Regions from separate parts of the Neorhizobium sp. LMR1-1-1.1 genome, predicted to be linked through region 4. Evidence: predicted binding sites of a transcription regulator. Region 4 holds the regulator's gene; each other region holds the start of a gene.
What was found. Region 4 encodes LexA, which represses DNA repair genes until DNA is damaged. Its sites were predicted from a motif close to TGTTCNNNNTGTGTTCNG; they were not measured.

Region 1: a site for LexA is predicted at 1,897-1,914, ahead of MRBLMR1_RS12355 (ImuA family protein). Genes of this name have one in related genera too.
Region 2: a site for LexA is predicted at 1,824-1,841, ahead of MRBLMR1_RS08405 (DNA polymerase IV). Genes of this name have one in related genera too.
Region 3: a site for LexA is predicted at 4,312-4,329, ahead of MRBLMR1_RS14925 (DNA recombination protein RmuC). Genes of this name have one in related genera too.

The regions. Positions count from the first base shown of each region.
Region 1 covers NZ_JBEGHE010000022.1:60,277-65,940, forward strand. The annotation lists gene MRBLMR1_RS12345 (glutathione S-transferase) at 1-102, opposite strand, end outside; gene MRBLMR1_RS12350 (TetR/AcrR family transcriptional regulator) at 250-816, shown strand; gene MRBLMR1_RS12355 (ImuA family protein) at 996-1,838, opposite strand; gene MRBLMR1_RS12360 (oxidoreductase) at 2,112-2,933, opposite strand; gene MRBLMR1_RS12365 (SDR family NAD(P)-dependent oxidoreductase) at 3,013-3,792, opposite strand; partial or broken gene MRBLMR1_RS12370 (YciI family protein) at 3,974-4,183, opposite strand; gene MRBLMR1_RS12375 (winged helix-turn-helix transcriptional regulator) at 4,283-4,714, shown strand; gene MRBLMR1_RS12380 (VOC family protein) at 4,752-5,126, opposite strand; gene MRBLMR1_RS12385 (hypothetical protein) at 5,515-5,664, opposite strand, start outside.
Region 2 covers NZ_JBEGHE010000002.1:115,290-120,953, forward strand. The annotation lists gene MRBLMR1_RS08385 (PleD family two-component system response regulator) at 1-256, opposite strand, end outside; gene MRBLMR1_RS08390 (response regulator) at 273-644, opposite strand; gene MRBLMR1_RS08395 (DUF3572 domain-containing protein) at 776-1,084, shown strand; gene MRBLMR1_RS08400 (hypothetical protein) at 1,086-1,727, shown strand; gene MRBLMR1_RS08405 (DNA polymerase IV) at 1,845-3,131, shown strand; gene MRBLMR1_RS08410 (L,D-transpeptidase family protein) at 3,270-4,601, shown strand; gene MRBLMR1_RS08415 (hypothetical protein) at 4,890-5,477, opposite strand.
Region 3 covers NZ_JBEGHE010000025.1:357,943-363,606, reverse strand. The annotation lists gene dapD (2,3,4,5-tetrahydropyridine-2,6-dicarboxylate N-succinyltransferase) at 1-127, shown strand, start outside; gene dapE (succinyl-diaminopimelate desuccinylase) at 142-1,338, shown strand; gene MRBLMR1_RS14945 (hypothetical protein) at 1,322-1,918, shown strand; gene truA (tRNA pseudouridine(38-40) synthase TruA) at 1,975-2,730, opposite strand; gene fmt (methionyl-tRNA formyltransferase) at 2,730-3,677, opposite strand; gene def (peptide deformylase) at 3,734-4,249, opposite strand; gene MRBLMR1_RS14925 (DNA recombination protein RmuC) at 4,362-5,564, shown strand; gene MRBLMR1_RS14920 (ribokinase) at 5,614-5,664, shown strand, end outside.
Region 4 covers NZ_JBEGHE010000001.1:1,258,991-1,264,654, reverse strand. The annotation lists gene MRBLMR1_RS06100 (VOC family protein) at 1-765, opposite strand, end outside; gene lexA (transcriptional repressor LexA) at 964-1,677, shown strand; gene MRBLMR1_RS06090 (ComEC/Rec2 family competence protein) at 1,658-3,976, opposite strand; gene gltA (citrate synthase) at 4,503-5,664, shown strand, end outside.

The DNA of each region.
Region 1 (5,664 bases), on a different contig from region 4:
ATCGACGGGAACGAATTCGACTTCAGCGTCGAGCCCCTTCTCGGCAAGGACGATGCGAATGCGGGCCGGGTTCGGGAAGCCCGAACGATCATAGATTTTCATAACCGATCACTCCTTTTTATCTATCGGTAGATAGGCAATTAGCGTGCATATGCACCTATGTCAATTGCCTATCTATCGATAGATACATTCCAACTCTTGAGCGCGGCGATCAAATCATCTATCTATCGATCAATAGGGATTTTTGAGATGAGTGCAGATACCCGGTCCAACATTATGGAAGCTGCAAAAGCTGTCGTGCAGACACACGGATACAGCGCGATCAGTTTTCGCGAGATCGCGAAAGCAATCGGGGTGAAGAGCGCGAGCGTCCACTATCACTTCCCGACCAAGGGTGACCTGGGCGCGTCACTTGCAAGGCAGTATGCGGACGAAGCACTAGAGTTCCTAGATTCTCTGCCACTAGACCGCTCTTCGATCAAAACAACGGTCCGGTCGTACACGAACGCTTTCCGGGCCGCACTCGAGCGAGACAATAGGATGTGTTTGTGCGGGATCATGATCGCCGAATTTGATGAGCTGCCCGAAATCGTTCGCATAGAAGTCAAACGGTTTACGACCGTTAACATCGGTTGGCTGGAGAGGCTTCTTACAGCCAGCGGCTTCGATGGCTCGACAAAAGATCGGGAAAAGAGAGCCTTAGCAATATTTTCGGCGGTGGAAGGTGCCCAGTTAATCGCCCGCGGGCAGACCGACCTCGAAACTTTTGATGCCTCGATCGAAGCCTTTATCGAGGTCGGCCTACTGCCCACTTAGTCCCTATTGGTGTCTCTCGGCTATATCAATTTGCGAGCGAGTGAACGATCGGCCCTAAATTCTCGGCGATCGCCAACGCGGCCCCAAGGGGCTCAATCCGCACGCTGACGTGAGAGACAAGGCCTTTATCGTCCATTTCGATCACGACAATGGCCCTGAGGATGGTTCCACTCTGGAGGTCAGCCTCGTACTCTAGAAAGGTCCTGCGGGCCAGCCGAGATCCAGCATTTCGACCCCGATTTGGAAATGACGACGAGCGGCTGATCAGCTGGCACGGCTCCCTCTCCATGTCGATTATCCGGTCTGTTGGCGGAGTGGGGAAATAGACACAGACGACCCTTGGCATCACAGGCTCCTATTTCAAACTCAGCACACTCGCCTGCTTTCACGCGCATCAACTCGGCCAGCCATCGTGGGCGGCCGACGCCCGCGACTGGCAACTCCTCCGAAGGCAGCACGCTCACCCTCCATCGTGTCGTTGAAGCTGTCGGATTGCCGAAGTCCGACGCCTCCGTTTGCCGCCGCCACCTGCGGACAACGAGCCCCATGGTCCCGGTTTTCTCGGCAGCCAGCTGCAGCCGCCGGGATGCCACCATCGGCAATCGCACCAGCTCCCCGACCACTGCTGCCAGCCCACCAAAGGAAAGTCCCTCTTCCATGGAAGCCAGGACATCCTCCTCCTTGTCGCCTTCGCAGAAGATCACACGGTCAGGATGCAAGCCGGCCTGGGCAATAGCGGGGAAGAAGAGGTCAGGCCTCGTCAGGCACCAGAGCACTTTGCCTTTCGAGCGCGCGGCGATGCCGGCGGCGAACAATGCCGCTGCGGCTCCATCGACCGTGCCGGCTCCCCCGCCTGCAATCTCGTGAAGAGCGCCGTATGCTAGCCCGCCTCCCGGTAGATGCTCGTCCATCTCGCGAACGCCGAAGGGCAGCACAATGGCTTTCTTAGCCGCACTGCCCTCCAGGTGGGCGATGCGGTCTCTCAGCTCCTCGATGACCCGAGGATTATGGGCGCGCGACATCGTTCACGGACCTCCTCAGTTCGCGTTGCACGGGACTTCATGCCCCTCAAAATATGGAGGTTCTCTTTTTGTTCCGTTGCCAGGAAAGAGTCAAGCGGGCGTCCGGAGGATAAATTAGGGCCGGCTGAAACGCCGATAGACGAACCAGCTTCGTGAAGTCCGCAAGGATGAGCGGATTGAACGGCTGGAGAAGCTGGTCGCCGCTGCATCAAGTTCTCTCCCGGACGACCGCCCATCTTGTGGCCAACAAAGCCCACAATCTCAGCCATCCGCTCAGTTCGTCGCACATAGCTTCATCTGTTTGCGCAGGCTCTTGTCAAACGCGCTGGCGGGTACGAAGCGGCGCAGGAAATGCAGTTGTCGCGCCGCCTTGGTGGCGGGGTAGCGCAACTTAGGTGACTTGTCCCTTGCCGCCTTCACGACGGCTTCCGCAACAAGCTCCGGCGCATCGCCAGCCTTGATGGCGCTGTTCCACACGGCTTCCGTCGTCTTGCGGCCCGCGTCGTAGACGCTCGTCATGCGGTCGGGCTGCGTCGCGTTGTGGTCGAGCGCCGTGTTGGTAAAGGCAGGCTCCACCAAGAGAACCCTGATACCGAGCGATCTGACTTCGTGATCGAGAGACTCCGAGTAACCCTCGACGGCATGTTTCGTGGCGGTGTAGAGCGCGCTGAACGGGCTGGGGATAAAGCCGACCACGGAGCTGATGTTGATGATGCGCCCGCTGTGCTGCCTGCGCATGATAGGTAGGACCTCGTTGGTCGTCCGGACGACCCCGAAGACGTTAAGATCGAAGAGAGCCTGCGCCTGTTCGACGGAAGATTCCTCGGCACCACCGATGAGGGCACCGCCCGCGTTGTTGACGAAGACGTCGATGCGGCCCGCGCTGCTGACGACTTCGGCGACCATCGCAGCCACCGAAGCGCCGTCGGTCACGTCGCATTCGAGCATCGTGATCCCCGCGACCGTTCCCGTCCTCGCCTTCCGACTGGTTCCAAAGACCTGGTAGCCGGCGGACACCAGGGCCTTGGCCGTAGCAAGACCGATTCCCGATGCTGCGCCTGTGACGACGGCGACGCTACGATTGTTCGTGTTCATTTAAATTCCTTTCGTTCACCTGATGCAGGGCGGTGTTGATGGCGTGGGAGTTGCAAGCGGTCCCCGCGAGGTCGAAGTGTCATGGATTGGAGCGGTATCGTGCGGCGGGTTCGGAGTTGCTGAAGCCCGCGGCCAAGACACCACGCGCCTGCTCGAAGGCATCCCATGTGGCGACATCGGGCACGGGCGGGATCGTCACCAGTTCCTTCCGGTCAAACCCGATCAGCGCCGTGTCAACGAGGTCTTCCACTTCCATGACATTCTGGATACGGCTGATGTCTCCTCCCGCCCGCTCGAAAATTTCCGTACGGGTCGCGGCGGGCAGAACGGCCTGGACGTAAACGCCCTTGGGAGAGACCTCGGCGGCTAGGCTCTGTGACATGGTCAGGACATAGGACTTCGTGGCGGCGTAAATCCCATCGGAATGTTCTGGAAGAAGTGCTAGCACCGAGGCGATGTTGACGATCGACCCGCCGCCCCGCTCCACCATCCCTGCGATTGCCGCGGAAGCCAGTAGCGTCGGAGCGACGACGTTCAGGCGAAGCAGTGTTTCCATCGCCACAGGATCGGCCGACGTGAATCCGCCGAGCAGTCCCGCCCCGGCATTATTGACGAGAATGTCGATAGAGGGCTTTGCCTTCAGGCGCTCAGTGACCCTGCCGAGTTGTGTCGGGTCTGTGAGGTCGGCCGTGATGTTCTCGACGGCGATGCCATATTCACGGCGAAGTTGGGCCGCCAGCGTTTCGAGGCGATCGGTCGCGCGGGCGACGAGGACGAGGTCGTTTCCCCGAGCGGCTAGCCGTCTTGCATAGACAGAGCCGATCCCGCTGGACGCTCCGGTGATGAGTGCGATGGTCATAGGGGTTCCTTCCGGCGGTCGAATGACGGCCGATGATCGGTTTCAGGATGATACATGGGGTTTGCGGACTTAGCCGCGATGCTTGATGTGGAGCATCGGATGGTGCTCGTAGTGGCCAGCGGTTTTGTACGATCGGGTCAAGCGAGGTCAGCGCCTCGATATTCTCGTCGTCTTCAATCTGATAGAGCGAGACGCCGTAACCGCCGGCGGGGTCCATGACAGGCCCGTGCGCCACGATTTTCCCCTCCTCGAGAAGCCTGTCGAGATAAGCGCCGTGCTGACCCATGCAGGTCTTTTCGTCGGTCGTCATCGTTGCGAGGAAATCCTGGCGCGGGGGTATGTATTTACAGAGATAGAACTTCATCGTCGTCTTCCTGATGGGGTTCGGCATCGGCTTTTTTCGACGGCCAACAGAGATCTACGCTGGAATGTCGATGGACAAAGAGTTACTATCAATCTAAGAGTAGGTCACTACCGAAATGAGAGCGACATGAAAAATCTTTCGGACCAGCCATGCCTCATCGCCCGGAGCCTCGCCATCGTGGGCGATGCATGGAGCATGCTGATCATGCGCGACGCCCACGCCGGGTCCACGCGGTTCGACCAATTCCGCAAAAACCTCGGAATTGCGCCGACACCGCTGGCAACACGGCTGGCTACCATGACGGAAGAAGGACTTCTCGAGAAACGACGCTACTCGGAACGCCCTCCCCGCGACGAGTATTTACTCACCCCTGCCGGGCAGGACCTTCTCCCAGTCCTTTTCGCACTTGCGGCTTGGGGCGGAAAACATCGTGGCGGTGGCGAATTCACCCGTTTCTTCGATGAAGGCACAGGCATGGAAATCGATCCGATGATGATCGACAGAGCCACGGGCGCGCCTGTCGGGTCGCGTCCCATCAAGATCGTGATGCCTGGCTGAGTGCCTAGAACGAACACGATGCGCTTCCAGGCTTCGCCTACCCGGTCGGCTGGGTCCTAGCGGTGAGCTTGTTTCCCTCTGGATCCCGAAGATATGCCACGAATGCCCCGTTTGGACGCTCCGAAGGAGGGCTCTCGATTGCGGTGCCACCATGGGCGATTCCTGCGGCATGCCACGCTAGGACCTCAACTCGGCTGGCGGCTGCGATCCCGATAGTCCCACCGTTGGCAGCGGTGGCTGGCTTACCGTCAATCGGCTTCGTGATCATCAGCCGACCGCCTTCATGAAGGTAGATGAGCCTGCCTCTCTGATCCATCTCGCCGGGCTTTCCTCCCAACGCAGCAAACGTGGCATCATAGAAGCGTCTAGCCTGCTCGAGGTCGTTACTGCCAATCATGACGTGGGTGAACATGCTTTATCTCCAGTTAGAAACTGTGGGTCCCATCACTGATAACTTAACCGTAAGCGTGGGAGAGTCGCAAAATCCACGCGATGTCGTCGGTGGGTCTCGGAGGTAGCAGGCACCGAAGGCCCTTGTGTCTCGAATGGGTCTACTGAAAATTTCTCGGCTTCACTTTCAGCGTATCAATATGCAAGTCCTGCACGAACATGTCTCTAACCTTGTTTCCACAGACCGTCCGCGAACACTCGCTGAGGCCCGACGACGTATCGCGTAGGTCGGTTGAGATGGGACTGCGGGCAACTTGGTTTCTACGACCGGATGTGGCCCGGACAAAGCATTTTAGCCAGCCGCATGATCAGGCCTCTGCGGAGATTGACCTCGGTTGTCCAGGTCGAGATCACGCTCCAGTTCGCGGTGAGTCCTGCTCTTCAAGATAAGCACGTTCCAAGCGATCGATGGTTGATCTGCGGATGCGGCCGCTTGAACGAAGAAACGAAACCATAGCCTCGATATCGTCACTGCCATCCGGCATCACAGGACTTAGACC
Region 2 (5,664 bases), on a different contig from region 4:
CGAGGGCCGTCACCATCACGACGGGAATATGAGCCGTCTTGGGATTGGCCTTTAGACGCTCGCATACCTCGAAACCATCGATGCCGGGCATCATGATGTCGAGCAGTATCAAATCCAATGGGGTGCTTTCGCAGATCGCCAGTGCCTTGTAGCCGTCATCGGCCGTCAGCACGTCGAAATATTCGGCCAGCAGACGCGCTTCGAGAAGCTTCACATTGGCCGAAATGTCATCGACCACCAGTATCCGCGCTGTCATGCCCGTGCTCCCCGCATCATGCGTCGCCGAGGTAAGTCTTGATTGTTTCTATGAATTTCGGCACCGAGATCGGCTTGGAAACATAGGCTTCGCAACCACCCTGGCGAATGCGTTCCTCGTCCCCCTTCATGGCGAAGGCAGTTACGGCGATGACCGGGATGACATGAAGTTCGTCGTCTTCCTTTAGCCACTTGGTGACTTCCAGACCGGAAACTTCGGGCAGCTGGATATCCATCAGGATAAGATCGGGACGATGCTTGCGGGCGAGATCGAGCGCTTCCATGCCGTTTCGGGTCTGGATTGTTTCATAGCCCGACGCCTCGATCAGATCGCGGAAGAGCTTCATGTTCAGCTCGTTGTCTTCGACAATCATGACCCGTTTGGGCATTGCGATCCATTCCTCAAATCGCGCCTTCAAAAGCGTATGTTCGGTATATAAGCTCCAAAATGGTTGATTCCACTGAGCTCAGTTTCGCCAAGACTAGGGCCATTTGGTTGAGAAGAGGTAACTCCCGAACAATGCCGCCGAAAACGACCGAACAGGACGCCAGACGCGTCAACGCCGAAGAGACGGCTGCCGCGGTGCTTGGCTGGATGGCCGGCGAACCGGACATGATGCAGCGTTTTCTTGCGCTGTCCGGCGTGTCACCTGATCAGATACGGTCAGCCATATCAGATCCCGGCTTCCTAGCCGGCATGATCGACTTCGTGATGGGCCATGAACCGACATTGTTGGCATTCTGCGAAGCCACAGGGACCAAGCCAGAGACTGTCATTGCCGCGCATCATCATTATTCCGGTCCCTACATAGGTCCCGGAGACTTCTGAGATGAGCGAAATCCTCGACCTGTCCCATATCAGCCTGAAAGACAGGCCGCTGATCGTCTGCGACGTGGATGACGTGGTGCTGCAATTCTTTGCCCCGTTTGAACACTACCTGAAAAAGGATGGGCTGGAACTGCTGCCGCGTTCATTCAGGCTCACCGGCAATATCGTTACTGTCGGCACGGATGTCGCGGTCGAGGACATGGCGGTCAAACAGTTGATCGGTTCGTTCTTCGAGCAACAGGAAGAGTGGCAGACACCTTTCGATCTCGCGCTCGATACGCTGAATGCGCTTGGCGCCGATGCCGACGTGATGTTCCTCACCGCGATGCCGCCCCGCTACAGCGAATCAAGACGACGCCTGCTCGACCGGCTCGGCTTCGACTTTCCGCTTGTCGCAACGGAAGAACCGAAGGGACCGGTAATGCGACGCATCCATGGCGAACGCGCCCTGCCCTCAGTCTTCATCGACGACATGGCGCACAATCTTCATTCGGTGCGCGACCATGTCGACAACTGCCTTGTCCTGCACATGATGCCGGATTCCCCGCTGCATCTTCTGGCACCGAAGCCGGATGACGGCATTACAAGGGCGCTTGATTGGGCGCAGGCCGGAGATCTCATTCGCGCGCATATAGGCCGTTAATTCGTAACCGAGCAAAGCGGGCGTCCACCGGCAACAAACCATTGCAGACTTGCCTCATCCTCTTGAGTGCCAATCGATTGCGGCTTATCGTGCCGATGTTCAATCTTTGTTCCTGACATGACCTCTTCGGCCGACATAATTTTGGGTTTCTGTCGCGACTGCCTTGCCGAGCAGAAGGCGGAGACGCGCCGTTGCCGCAAATGCGGATCGCCCCGGCTTGTCTATCATCGTGAGCTTTACGATCTGACGCTGGCGCATATCGACTGCGACGCTTTTTATGCGACGATCGAAAAACGCGACAATCCGGAGCTTGCAGACAAGCCGGTGATTATCGGCGGCGGCAAGCGCGGTGTCGTATCGACCGCCTGCTACATCGCCCGCATCAGCGGCGTCAGATCAGCAATGCCGATGTTCAAGGCGCTGGAACTCTGCCCCAACGCCGTCGTCATACGCCCCGATATGGAAAAATATGTAAGCGTTGGCCGTCAGGTGCGGCAGATGATGATGGAGCTTACGCCCCTCGTTCAACCGCTTTCGATCGATGAGGCGTTTCTCGAACTTGCGGGAACCGAACGGCTGCATCGCGATCCGCCGGCACGTATCCTTGCCAAATTCGCAAAGCGAGTTGAAAGCCAACTCGGAATTTCGATTTCCATCGGGCTTTCCTATTGCAAGTTCCTTGCCAAGGTCGCTTCCGACCTGCAGAAACCGCGTGGTTTTTCCATCATCGGCGAGGCAGAAGCGAAGGATTTCCTAGCTCCTCGTCCCGTCACCACCATCTGGGGGGTCGGCAAGGCATTCAGCGCCACGCTGGAGGCCGATGGCATCCGCACGATCAGCCAGCTGCAGCAGATGGAGGAAGGCGACCTGATGCGCCGCTACGGCTCGATGGGCCAGCGTCTCTACAGGCTTTCCCGCGGAATGGACGAGCGCGAAGTGCATTTGAATGATGCGGCAAAGAGCGTTTCGGCCGAAACGACATTCTTCGAAGACATTTCCCGGCATGATGACCTCGTGCCTGTCCTGCGACGCCTTTCGGAAAAAGTGTCCGCACGCTTGAAGAAGCACGAGATCGCCGGTCATACGGTTGTGCTCAAGATGAAAACGACTGACTTCAAGAGCCGGACGCGCAACAGGCGGCTGGAAGACCCGACACAGCTTGCCGACCGCATCTTCCGCACCGGCCTTTCGCTGATGGAGAAGGAAACGGACGGCACGAAATTCCGCCTGCTCGGGATCGGGGTAACCGATCTTTGCGATCCGGCACTGGCAGACCCACCAGATCTCGTCGATCAACAGGCAGGGCGGCGGGCGGCGGCTGAAGCGGCAATGGACAAGCTGCGTGACAAGTTCGGCAAGGCGGCTGTCGAGACTGGTTACACGTTTGGCGACAAGCGTCGTTGAGCCACAAGAAGCGTGTCGGGAACTCATTTCGAAATCGCAGGAACGTGATGAATTGACACGATCCTGCCACTTTTCAGAAAATTTTCATTAAGTTTAACACGCTAAATTGCCGTCCATTGTAATGCGTAAGAGGTCTTCATGTTGCGTGGCGTTTTGTTCAGCCTCGGACTCCTGTCCGGGACCATCCTTTCTCAGTCTGCTTTTGCCGACACCGCAACGCTCCAGATCATCGTATCGAAAGACCAGCAGTCGATGACGGTCTATGACGGCGAAAAGGTCGTAACGACCACGAAGGTCTCTACCGGAAAAGCCGGACACACGACGCCGAGCGGAATCTTCTCGATTCTGGAGAAGCGCAAATACCATGAATCGAATATCTATTCGAACGCTCCCATGCCCTTCATGCAGCGCCTCACTTGGTCCGGTATCGCACTTCACGAAGGCAACGTGCCGAACTATCCGGCATCGCATGGCTGCGTTCGCATTCCGACCGGGACCGCCAAGGCGATCTACGACATGACGGAACGCGGCGTGCATGTGGTGATCGCCGATGCACCGGTGAAGCCGGTGAAAATCGAAAACGCCAACCTCTTCATGCCGTTGAAGCGTCTACCATCGGAACCGCTGTTTCCGAATGCCGATCTGCGACCGACCGCGATGAAAAAGGCCGCCGACGGATCCTACGATGTGGCAATGGCCGACACCGATCCTATGTCGACCGGTTCCTTGCAGGCAGTCGTTCCGGAAGATCCAGCGCCGCTGCGCATACTCATTCATCGTCGTGGCGCACGCGAAACCATGCTTGATATACAAACCCATCTAACGGATCTCGGCTTCGACGCTGGTGTTGCCGACGGGATTGCAGGGCCGATGACCCGTGATGCGATCGCCGCCTATAAGCGGTGGAAGGGTCTTCCGGCCAGCGGCACGATGATCAGCAAGGATTTTCTTGCTGCGCTCTATCATTCGGCCGGAGAAAAAGAGCCGCCGGCAGGTCAGATCCTCGTGCGCCGCAATTTCGAACCGCTGTTCGAGGCGCCTGTTGGCATCAAGCACCCGGAACAGGCTCTCGGCACTTATTTCTTCACAGCCGATCATCTTGAGCGGAATGCAGAGACCGCCGAGTGGCATGCGATCACGTTGAAGAACGAGATGAGCGCCGACGAAATGAAAGAGTTCGGCATCGACAAGCCGGCAGATTCAAGCATTCCCAACGCTGCGGCGATGGCACTCGATCGGGTAGACATTCCCAAGGACGTGCGTGAACGGATCGGCGAACTGATGGCAAACGGCACATCGCTGACCATTACGGACCAGGGTCTTGGTCCGGAAACCGGCAAAGGCACCGACTTCGTAACACTTACGCGCTCCCAGGCCAATATCGCTCAGGCAGGTCTCAACCAGAGCGAACCGAAACCCGCGCGCCGTTCGAAAAGAGAATCATATATCGGCGGTATCGGGCTGTATTGATTGCCAAAATCCGGACCAGCTTGTTTGCCTCGGTCTGAAACATGGTATCGCTTTGAAGCATGGAAGGCGACACCAAAGCTTTCAGCCGAGGCAGGCTAGACGAAAGTCGCAAGTCAAACCGTGCACTACGCCACATTGCGACCACGTTCACTTTCTACCTGAGCGGCATGGAAGTACCCCCGAAACCCGTGTCCCCCATGGGTGACGCTTCCATCAGTGTTGGACGGTTATGTGTTGTTTTTCTTCCATGACCGTCCTCCGGGTGGATGAACGGCATCAAACTATCCATCACAGAATATCGTAAAGCCTGACAATCCAGCTTACCTGATAGGCGATTGCGGCAACGACCAGAACCAGCTGGCCTCGTCTGGACCTGATGAACATCGCAATGATCGATATCGCGACAAACGCCGCCTGGCGAATGGGATATTCCATGCCAAGCGAGTGGAAATAGTCTTCACCCTTGGCCATGGTATCGCCGATATCAAGCAGGGCCGCAAAGGCAAGAAGCCCGAAAAACCAGCGTTTTCTTTGTTCGAAATAATCCTCGAAGCCCCTGTAGTCGGTCATCTGGTCGGGAAACAGCAAGGCTGTCAAAGCGGCGAAAATCATCGTGTAGAAGATCAGGAACCCGTAGAGCGGAAATGTCCAGACGGGGACGAACATCAGGTGAAACTCGTACCACCAGAAATGCACGATGGTGATGAGCAGAAAGACGACCCAGCCGAGATGAACCGGATAGACCTTGATCGTTCCCGGGTGCTGGACGAAACGCGTCAGGCCATTGACGAGACGCGCAAGGCTCAGCGCCAGAACCATGCCGATGATGGTGCGCACATGTCCGAAATATTCAGCATGGGTCGGCGGGAGTTCCATGCGATCGCCCTCTGTTTCAGCCGTCCGGCATGATCGTAGCATTCCCTGCGCCGGGCAAGCGGCGAGACGCGATCAGACATCCCTCGACATGAGAGCCCACGGGCACTCACCGGACGGATCGCCGCAGAGCAATCTTGGAAAGGGCATATCTGCTAATTGATTGCTGATCGCCGATCGATATAACCGG
Region 3 (5,664 bases), on a different contig from region 4:
GCCGTCGGGCAATGCAACGATGCCCAACGGCCTCGCGGCTCCGCATCTCTACTGTGCCGTCATCGTCAAGACCGTCGATGAGAAGACCCGTTCCAAGACGGGTATCAACGAGCTGCTGCGCGACTAATAGAGACCCATCCGATGTCTGTTTCCGATCCGATTGCAAACCTGCAAACGCTGATCCGTTGCCCTTCCGTCACCCCGGCGGAAGGCGGCGCGCTTTCGGCACTCGAAGCGATGCTTGCGCCTCTCGGCTTTACCGTTGAGCGGATGATCGCGACTGAGCCGGGTCTTCCCGACGTCGAAAACCTCTATGCCCGGCTCGGAACAGACGGGCCGCACCTGATGTTCGCCGGCCATACGGATGTCGTGCCGGTCGGCGACGAAGCCTCCTGGAGCCATCCTCCCTTTGGGGCCGAGATCGCCGATGGCGAGATGTTCGGCCGCGGAGCGGTCGACATGAAGGGCGGCATCGCCTGCTTCATCGCAGCTGTCGCCCGTCATATCGAGAAGCATGGCGCACCAAAAGGATCGATCTCCTTCCTGATTACCGGCGACGAGGAAGGTCCTTCCGTCAACGGTACGGAAAAGCTTTTGAAATGGGCCACTGACAAGGGTGAGCGCTGGGATGCCTGCCTGGTCGGCGAACCGACCAATCCCGACATGCTCGGCGACATGATCAAGATCGGCCGCCGCGGTTCCGTGTCCGGCAAGGTCACGGTGTTCGGCGTGCAGGGCCATGCGGCCTATCCGCATCTGGCAGACAATGCAGTTCGCGGTCTTCTGCCACTTGCTTCGGCGCTGATGGACCCGCCCTTCGACGCCGGTACCCCGGAGTTCCCGGCGTCCAATCTGGAAGTGACGACCGTCGATGTCGGCAATCCTGCCACCAATGTCGTGCCGGCCAAGGCAGGCTTCGCCTTCAACATCCGCTTCAACGACACCTGGACGGCCGATACGGTGAAGGCCGAGATCCTGCGCCGGCTCGACGAGGCTGCCTCCGACCAGACGCTGCGTCCGGATCGCCAGCCGACCAGATACGAGATCACCTGGGCCGAGCGGCCGAGCCATGTATTCCTGACCCGCAACAACGCGCTGATCGGCTCGCTTTCTGGCGCCGTCGAAGCCGTGACCGGCAAGCAGCCGGCGCTGTCGACCACCGGTGGGACGTCTGATGCGCGGTTCATCAAGGACTATTGCCCGGTCGTCGAATTCGGCCTTGTCGGACAGACCATGCATATGGTGGACGAGCGTGTCGCCCTTGCCGATCTCGAGACGCTGACCCAGATCTACGGAACCTTCCTCTCCCGCTGGTTCGGCGATGCCTCCATTTCCTGAAGTCAAATTCTACATCAGTGGCCTCTGGCTGCTCTTCAAAGGTGACGCGCAGGGCCTGAAACGGCTCGACATGACCGATCGCGGCATGATGCGGTCGTTCTGGGCCTTCGTCTGGTGCCTGCCGGCCATGTTCGTCTATTGGACCGGGATGCGGTTCGCCTTCCTTTCCGCCAACCCGGAAGGCACGAAGGCGGGCCTCGCCTTTTATCTCAGGCTGTTCCTGATCGAAGCGATCAACTGGGTTCTGCCGCTTACGCTGCTAGGTATTCTTTGCCTGCTGTTAAAGACCGAGCGCAAGTTCGCTGCCATCGTGGTGGCTACCAACTGGCTGTCAGTGCCGGTTTCCTACGCCTATGCGGTGATGACGTTGCTGCTGTTTCTCATCCCCTTTGCCGCAAGCGCCATTGCGCTTGTGCAACTGGCCTTGCTGATCGCAACGATCTTCGCCATTTCCCGCTTCGTGCGGCAGATCTGCGGACCGGAGCCGCTTGTGGTCGCAACGACGATGCTCGTGCTTCTGGTGCCGGGCCTCATCGCCGCCGACCTCTTGCAATCCTATCTCGGCGTCTCGCCCTACTGATTTATGCCAACGCAATTCCGGACGCAAAACCGGTTCCCACTTTTGCTGGAATTGCTTCAAGTATCGCCGGGATAATCGACCTTCATGAAATAGAGGCCCTCCGGTGGCGCGACCGGACCGCATTCCTTGCGATCGCGCGCTTCAAGCGCTCTTCGCACATCGTCGGGTGACATCTTCGCCTCGCCAGCGAGCTTGAGCGTCCCGGCGAAGGAGCGGATCTGATTGTGCAGAAAGCTCTGGGCACTCGCGCGGATCTCGATCAGATCGCCTGAGCGCGTCACATCTAGCCGGTCCAGCGTCCTCACCGGGCTTTTCGCCTGGCAATGGGCAGACCGGAAGGTGGTGAAGTCATGATGGCCGACGAGCATCTGGGCGGCGGCGTGCATCGCCTCGTGGTCGAGTTCCTTCGGGACCCACCAAGCCTGGCCAGCCTCGATTGCGAGCGGCGAAGGACGGGTAATGATGCGGTAGAGATAATGCCGCTTCACCGCCGAAAATCGCGCATCGAAGTCATCAGAGACCTGCTGCACGTCGATGATCGAGACACGCTCGCTCGCCATCATCAGATGGGCGTTGAGCGCATTGCGCAGCTTGAATGGTTTCCACTCGCGAGAAAGGTCGGCATGGACAACCTGCCCCCTCGCATGAACCCCCGAATCCGTGCGTCCTGCACCGCGAACAGAGACGGTTTCGCCGGTCAGCGACAGGATGCCGTTCTGCAGGGCAGCCTGTACGGAATGGCCGTTTTCCTGCATCTGCCAGCCGACATAGGATGTGCCGTCATATTCGACGGTCATGCGGAACCGCGGCATCAGGCAGCCCCAACCGGAAGCGTAGTGCCCTTGGGCAAATGCGTGCCGCGCAGAAAATCATCCGCATCCAACGGCTTGCCGCCCGCCTTCTGCAGGCGGGTGAGCCGAACCGCACCTTCGCCGCAGGCAACTGTCAGCGCATCATCGAGAAGCTGTCTGGCGGCACCACTTCCTTCTCCGATGGTGGAGGTGAGAACCTTGATACGCTCCGGCTTGCCGTTGATCTCGGCTTCGAACCATGCGCCCGGAAAAGGCGAAAGTCCGCGAATATGGTTATGCACCTCACGCGCCGGCCTCGAAAAATCGATGCGGGTTTCGGCCTTGTCGATCTTGGCGGCGTAGAGCACGCCCTCTTCCGGCTGCGGCGTCAACGGCAGGTCGTCGGCTTCGAGCTTTGCCATCGCCTCGACCATGGCGCGGGCGCCGACGAGCATCAGCTTGTCATGCAGTTCGCCGGCCGTCGTTGCCTGCGTGATCTCGACTTCCCTGGTCAGCGCCATCGGGCCGGTATCCAGCCCCTTTTCCATCTTCATCACGATCATGCCGGTCTTATCGTCACCGGCCATGATGGCGCGCTGGATGGGGGCAGCACCCCGCCAGCGGGGCAGGAGCGAGGCATGGCCGTTGTAGCAGCCGAGTTTCGTGCCTTCGAGGATCGCGACCGGCAGAAGCAGGCCATAGGCCACGACGACCGCGACATCCGCGTTGAAATCGCGAAATGTCTGGCGATCTTCTTCCGCCTTGAAATTCAGCGGTGTCAAAACCGGAATGCCGAGCAGCTCGGCCGCCTGATGCACCGGCGACTTGGTAAGGTCGAGCCCGCGGCGACCGGCCGGGCGCGGCGGTTGGGTGTAAACCGCAACGATCTCGTGGCCGGCCTGCTTGAGGTTCTGCAATGTCGGCACGGAAAAATCCGGCGTGCCCATGAAGATGATGCGAAGTGACATGGGACTTCTCGCGCCTCGCGGACGCGCCTTCCGTTTTCAGTCAGGTAGACCGAGACCTAAACAGCCTTGCCCTTGGCAAGCTTGGTGAACCTCTTGATTACCATGTCACGCTTCAGCCGCGAGATGTGGTCGATGAAAAGCACGCCGTTCAGATGGTCGATCTCATGCTGCAAGCAGGTGGCAAGCAAGCCGTCCGCTTCGAGCATATGTTCCTTGCCGTCGCGCCCGACATATTTCACGCCGATCGTAGCCGGTCGCTCGACCTCGGCATAATAATCCGGGATCGAAAGGCAGCCTTCTTCGTAAACCGAGAGCTCATCCGAAGATTTGACGATCTGCGGGTTGATGAAGACCTGCGGGTTCTTCTCTTCGTCCTCGCGCGACACGTCGATGACGAGCATTTGCTTCGGCACGCCGATCTGGATCGCGGCAAGACCGATGCCCGGCGCGTCATACATGGTTTCGAGCATGTCATCGGCGAGCTTGAGAAGCTCGGCGTTAACGGTTTCGATGGGCGCCGAAACCTGCCTAAGAAGCGGATCGGGAAGGATGATGAGCGGCTTGATTGTCATGCCGCCCCCATAGCGCATCTTTTGCGCCGATGGAACAGGTATGCAGCATGCTTCTTGGCATATGTTCACGTTTTGATCTTTCATTGCTAATGCAATCTGCTAGAGTGGCGCCATGAGAGAGATCCTTGCCCATATCCTGCCGCCTGATTCTGCACTACCAATCCTGCTCATAGGAGCAGTTCCCGCCGTTCTGGCGGTCATCATCGCGCTTTTCGCCGTCCTTCGCGGCGGTCGCCAGCGCGAAGAGATGACGCAGCGGACAGTTGATGCGGAGGCGCGGCTGGCCGAACTGGTGCGGATGCAAGGCGAGATGCACGGGCGTGTCGCCGCCATGGCCGAGACGATCACCAGCCGTCAGGCCGAACTCAATCATGCGGTCAACCAGCGGCTCGACGGGATGACCCACCGGCTGGGTTCGACGATCACCGAACAGACCAAATCGACGCATGAGAACCTGCGCAAGCTGCAGGAGCGGCTGGCGGTCATCGATGCCGCGCAGAACAATATTCAGTCGCTCGCCAAGGATGTCGTCGGCCTGCAGGCGATCCTTTCCAACAAGCAGACGCGCGGGGCATTCGGCCAGGGCCGGATGGAGACGATCGTGGCCGACGGCCTGCCGCACGGGGCTTATTCCTTCCAGTCGCCGCTTTCCAACGGAACGCGACCGGATTGCGTGATCCGTATGCCGAACGGCGCACCGCCGCTGGTGATCGACGCCAAATTCCCGCTCGAAGCGTGGACTGCGTTTCGCGAGGCCGCCTCGCCCGACGCGCGGCGTGCTGCCGCCCAGCAGTTCGGGCGAGATATGGACGTCCATATCAGGGACGTCTCGGAAAAATACCTGATTGCCGGCGAAACACAGGATACCGTGCTTCTTTTCGTGCCGTCGGAATCGATCTTTGCCGAGATCCACGAGCATTTCGATGCGGTGGTGCAGAAGGCTCAGCGCTCCCGCGTGGTGATCGTCTCGCCCTCCCTGCTGCTTCTGTCGATCCAGGTCATCCAGGCGGTGCTGAGAGACCAGCGGATGCGCGAGCAGGCGCATCTGATTCAGGGCGAAGTCGGCCTGCTGATGGAGGATTTGACGCGGCTAGATGACAGGACGCGCAAGCTGCAGTCGCATTTCCTTGCCGCGGAAAAGGATGTCGAGCAGATCCTCACCTCCACCGAGAAGCTGACCCGCCGCGGCAACCGGATAACCTCGCTGGAACTGGAAGCGCCCGCGAAAGCCGAGCAATCGGCAGATGCACCGCCGCCGAAATCGGTCGAGAGCCGTACAGGTCTTCTGCGACTTCGGGTAGTTGACGAGGACTAGTGCCGTCGGGCAGTGTCCGCGCATATCAACACGCATGGCAGGGCATTTCATGATCACCGTCTTCGGCTCCATTAATATGGATCTTATCGCCACAACGGCA
Region 4 (5,664 bases):
CACGGCCAGATCAAGACTGCGAAAGATCACGGCCTCCCCTACCAACCCGGCTGCCACCCCTTCGACAGGAAGACCGAAGTCATGCGCAATTTGCTCGCGCCTGAGAACGCGCACGGCTCCCGTTTCAGCCTGGAACACCAGTCCACCTTCAACTTCGACACCCGGCGCTCGCAGCACATTGTCCAAAAAGGCAACCGAAGCATGCGGATCATCACTTGCCAAAACGACTTCCTTCAAACCTGCGACCGCATTGGCATGGATACGCAATTCAGCCATATCCTGAGGGAAAGACACCAGCCGCTGACAAGAGAAAGCAAAGAAATCAGCCACATCATCCATCGCGGCAAAAGCAAGCCGGAAACGAGCCTCGACCTCATCACCGTCCGGAGACTTTACAGCTCTGCCGAATTCGAGGGGCTCGCCGCCGGAAATTCCGGCTGCGACATAATGCCGATGATCGCTCGATGCGTCGTCGCTGGAGACCACGATGGCCGACAAGCCTTCACGTCCGCGGCGACCGCGATAAGCCAGATCGCGCTCGACAAAGACATTGCCTTTCTTGGCATGAGCCCCCGCCTTGCGCCTGTCCGCAACAGCCAGTGGCTCCAGATAGGTACCGTCTTCAAAAAAAACACAGGCATTGGCCGTACCGAAGGGATGCACGCCGTCAGGCGCGACAGTGAAACCCAAAGACGACAGCCGCTCGCGTGCCTTGCCGAGATTTCCAACAGGCAAAACGAGATGATCGATATTCCTAGCAGTCACACATGTCCCCCAGACTTCTGATCCGCTAGGCGTAGATTGGGCAGACCGCCGGGGAGCGCAAGTAGATTCCGACTGAGAACGTCATTCGGCATCCAAGAAACTGATTATATTGTCACGAAAATTTAAGGACTTGCGGAACACATATGGAACATATAGTGTTCGTTCTGCATTTGTTTCAAATCTGAAGGTGCGCCTCACATGCTGACTCGCAAGCAACAGGAACTGCTTTTGTTCATTCACGAACGGATGAAGGAGTCGGGCGTACCTCCGTCTTTCGATGAAATGAAGGACGCTCTCGACCTTGCGTCGAAGTCGGGCATCCATCGGCTCATCACGGCACTTGAAGAGCGCGGTTTCATTCGCCGTCTCCCCAACAGAGCGCGCGCACTCGAGGTCATCAAGCTTCCCGAAGCCTATGTTCCCACGCTGCAGCCGAAACGCGGTTTTTCACCGAGCGTGATCGAGGGAAGCCTTGGCAAGAAGCCGGCGACGCCTGCTGCCCCGCCTGTCTCCGCCAATGACAGCGCGTCTGCAAGCGTGCCGGTCATGGGCCGCATCGCCGCCGGCGTACCGATCTCGGCAATTCAGAATAATACCCACGACATTTCCGTCCCCGTAGAGATGTTGGGATCCGGCGAGCATTATGCGCTTGAAGTCAAGGGCGACTCGATGATCGAAGCCGGAATTCTGGATGGCGACACCGTCATCATTCGCAACGGCAACACCGCCAATCCGGGCGATATCGTCGTTGCACTCGTGGATGATGAAGAGGCCACACTCAAGCGCTTCCGCCGCAAGGGTGGCTCAATTGCGCTGGAAGCGGCAAACCCGGCTTACGAGACACGAATTTTTCCACCGGATCGGGTCAAGGTCCAGGGCAGGCTCGTCGGCCTCATTCGCCGTTATCACTGACACCGGAATTGTTGCCAACATCAGTTGGCGCTTCTGATCGATAATCCGTTCCTGCTTGATCTGAGACAGCAAACTGCGCCTCAAGACGGCCACTCGATTTTGGTTTGGAAATCCATTCCGGCAGATACGGGTCATAGAGATTGCGTCGCCAGTCGTATTGGCGATGAATGGTCCATGGGCGAACCGTGCCAGCCATTGCTGTCGTGACATTCCATTTTCCGGCTGCTGCCGCCCCGGAAAGATCGATTTCAATTGACCCTGTCTTGCGCAGGCTGGCGCCGCTCAGCATCGGGGTACCAGACCGACAGGAATGGAAACGCGCACGCGGCGCGATAACAAGGCCGGCAACGTCGCAAGCCGCACCGGCATAACGGCCATCATCAACAACAACGACCAAAACACCTTCCGGTGACATGAATGCGCACCAGGCCTTGAGCTGACATGAGAATCTGACACTCCCTGCCTCCTTCATCAGCCGCTGCGCTTCGACCAGAACAGGTTCCGGAATTCTTTCACCGGAAGACCCGGCCATATTTTTTAGAATTTCACTTTCCAACATCTCCGACATAGCCAGCACTGGAAGCTGTCGCGCATACATCCACTGCCCATAGACGAACTCGGAGGGACGTTTCCTGTTGGCGGCAACACGTTCTGCATCTCGATAAGCAACGAGGTTCCCATCTTCAGCGATGAGAAGACTTGATTGGGCGTGTTGCATCCCCATCCAGAACAGGGCTGCAGCGGTAAACAGGAAAGGCAAGCCCGAATAGCGAAGCCGTGTCCTGAGGAGCGTCAGTAGCAGAAAACCGCAGACCCCAAGCGGCAAAAACCAGGGGTGCTGTTCTCCGACGACAATGTCCCCGCCCCATCCCGCTACATGCTTCGCGATCAAGATGACCCATTCGAGGCTCCAGGCCATGATCCCGATGAAGGGAGCATCGAGGCCGAAGGGCATCAACAACATCGCAGCAAGCCCGGCCGGCATCACCAGGAAGCTGATGATCGGCATGGCAGCCAGGTTCGCGGCAAGCCCATAGGTGGCGACGCGATGGAAATGCTCGACGGAAAACATCGTCGTCGCAAGACTACCAATCAGCGATGTCGCGATAATGCCGGCGATAAAGCGCCAGCCAACGGCAGCCCATGTCACCAGAGGATGACGGATGGGAAATCGCTCCCGCTCTTCCGTTTCAGGGCGTCGCGACCAAGCCGCATAACCGGCCACGAGCGCAACCGTGGCAGCAAACGACATCTGGAAACTTGGCCCCAGAATTTCCGAAGGCGTCCAGATGAGGATGATCAGCGCAGACAAGGCTACATTTCGCAAACTTATCGAGGGCCGGTCCAAAAGCACGGCAACAAGTATCACCGCCATCATGATATAGGCGCGCTGGGCGGATACACCGAAGCCCGATACCAGATAATAGGCCGTAACCATTGCAAGCGCCCCGCCGGCGGCAATCTTCTTGATTGGCAGGGCCTGTGCGAGGCCAGGGAAAAGAGCAAAGACGCTACGCAATCCCACGAAGAAAATCCCGGCGGCAAGCGCCATATTCAATCCGGAAATGGCAACGATGTGAGCGAGGCCGGAGACCCGTAGCGCCTCGACTGTATCTTCGGAAATTGCCCGTCTCTCATCGGTGACAATGGCGGCGGCGAAGGCACCGGCATCACCCGGCGCAATCTCGCGAATACGATTGCCGATCTGCCTGCGCAGATCGAAGAGCCAGCGTAAGGCGAGCTGCGGCCAGCCGGTCGCCACATCCGACCCTCCAGCCTGCTGCGGAGCGCTATAGAAATACCCCACCGCACCAATGCCATCGAAATATGCCGAGAAGGCAAAGTCGTGCAGACCGGGCAAGGCCGGCCCGGAAGGCGGTGACAGCCTTGCGCGTCCGGAAATAGCTGCCCCGTTGTCAAACGGCTGATGCTGCGCCCTTGCCAGCAGCGAAACCCGGACAGGCGGGCGCCGAAGAATGGGGTTTGCTGTCTGTCGCACAGCCACGATATAACGCAGTCGCCCGGGACCGGCAGCCTCACTACGCTCGACAACGCCCATGACATCCGTTGTTACCGGTGAATCGAGAATGACCGTCGATTGCCGCCACGCTTCGATCTCGGCCAGCGCCATGCCACAAAAGCCCAGACACGCAAATGTGAAAAAGACACGCGCGCAACCATCTCTTGTTATCAACGCCAGAGCCGCCAGCACGGCAAGAGCAAGGAACGGCACCCATGCCAACGGCTCCACCGGGCTGAGGAACCACACTGCCGAACCGATGCCAATTGCAACAGGCATGAACAGAAAGCCGTGGCCATGGAGGCGCTCCTCGCGGAGCGAAATTGAAAGAAATGCTCGCGCCTCCGCCAATGGCGCACCAATTCGCCTTCCGTAAGAAACCGGCGCTATCGCTGCAGTATATCGATGGGCTGCAGTTCTGATGGCCAAATCATCAGGCGCCGGTTGAAAATGCGATATCGGCTCGGCAGCAGCATTAGAGCGCCGGCTCAACGTTTTGGTATCTATCTTCTCGAAACCTTCAGCCCGCATTGAACCAGCCTGCCCCGATCATAAAATACAACCTGAGCGTTCTTTTTGAGTGCGTCAACCTGACGCATATGGGCTTGCCACCAGAACCGATTTTCTGATTGCAACAAGGGGTTGGCCACAGGGTCAAATGTCGATGCCCAATATCGTATCGCGCTGCACAATTTGCCGTCAGAACAGCTTGGCATCTGCTAAAGGATCATATAGCTAAACGTGGAACGCTTAATGCTTATGGCGCTTTTGAGGCGTCATGCCGCCAACCGGTTGGAGGATCAGAATGACGGAAACAAGCGCAACTCTCGCTCTCGGTGACAAGAAGGTCGACCTGTCGGTCAAGTCCGGTACGATCGGTCCTGACGTTATCGATATCGGCGCGCTCTATAAACATACCGGGGCCTTCACCTACGACCCCGGGTTTACCTCGACCGCTTCGTGTGAATCGAAAATCACCTATATCGACGGCGACGAAGGCGTGCTTCTTCATCGCGGCTATCCGATCGAGCAGCTTGCCGAACAGGGTGACTTCCTCGAAACCTGCTATTTGCTTCTTTACGGGGAACTGCCGACCGCAGCTCAGAAGAAGGACTTCGATCATCGCGTGACGCACCACACCATGGTGCACGAGCAGATGAGCCGCTTCTTCACCGGTTTCCGCCGCGATGCGCATCCGATGGCCGTCATGTGTGGCTGCGTCGGCGCTCTGTCGGCCTTCTATCATGACTCGACCGATATCACCGATCCGCACCAGCGCATGGTCGCTTCGCTGCGCATGATCGCCAAGATGCCGACGATAGCGGCCATGGCCTACAAGTACCATATCGGCCAGCCGTTCGTATATCCGCAGAACCACCTCGACTATTCGTCGAACTTCCTGCGCATGTGCTTTGCCGTTCCTTGCGAAGAGTACAAGGTGAATCCGGTTCTGGCCCGTGCCATGGACCGCATCTTCATTCTGCATGCCGACCATGAGCAGAACGCTTCCACATCGACGGTTCGCCTTGCCGGTTCTTCCGGTGCAAATCCGTTTGCCTGTATCGCCGCCGGCATTGCCTGCCTGTGGGGTCCAGCGCACGGTGGTGCCAACGAAGCAGCGCTCAACATGCTTCAGGAAATCGGTTCGGTCGACAAGATCCCGGAATACATCGCACGCGCCAAGGATAAGAACGATCCGTTCCGCCTGATGGGCTTCGGCCACCGCGTCTACAAGAACTACGACCCGCGCGCCAAGATCATGCAGAAGACCACGCATGAGGTTCTGGCCGAACTCGGTCACAAGGACGACCCGCTCCTGCAGGTTGCCATGGAACTCGAAAAGATCGCGCTCACGGACGAATACTTCATCGAGAAGAAGCTCTATCCGAACATCGACTTCTATTCGGGTATCACGCTGAAGGCGATGGGCTTCCCCACCACCATGTTCACCGTGCTCTTCGCACTCG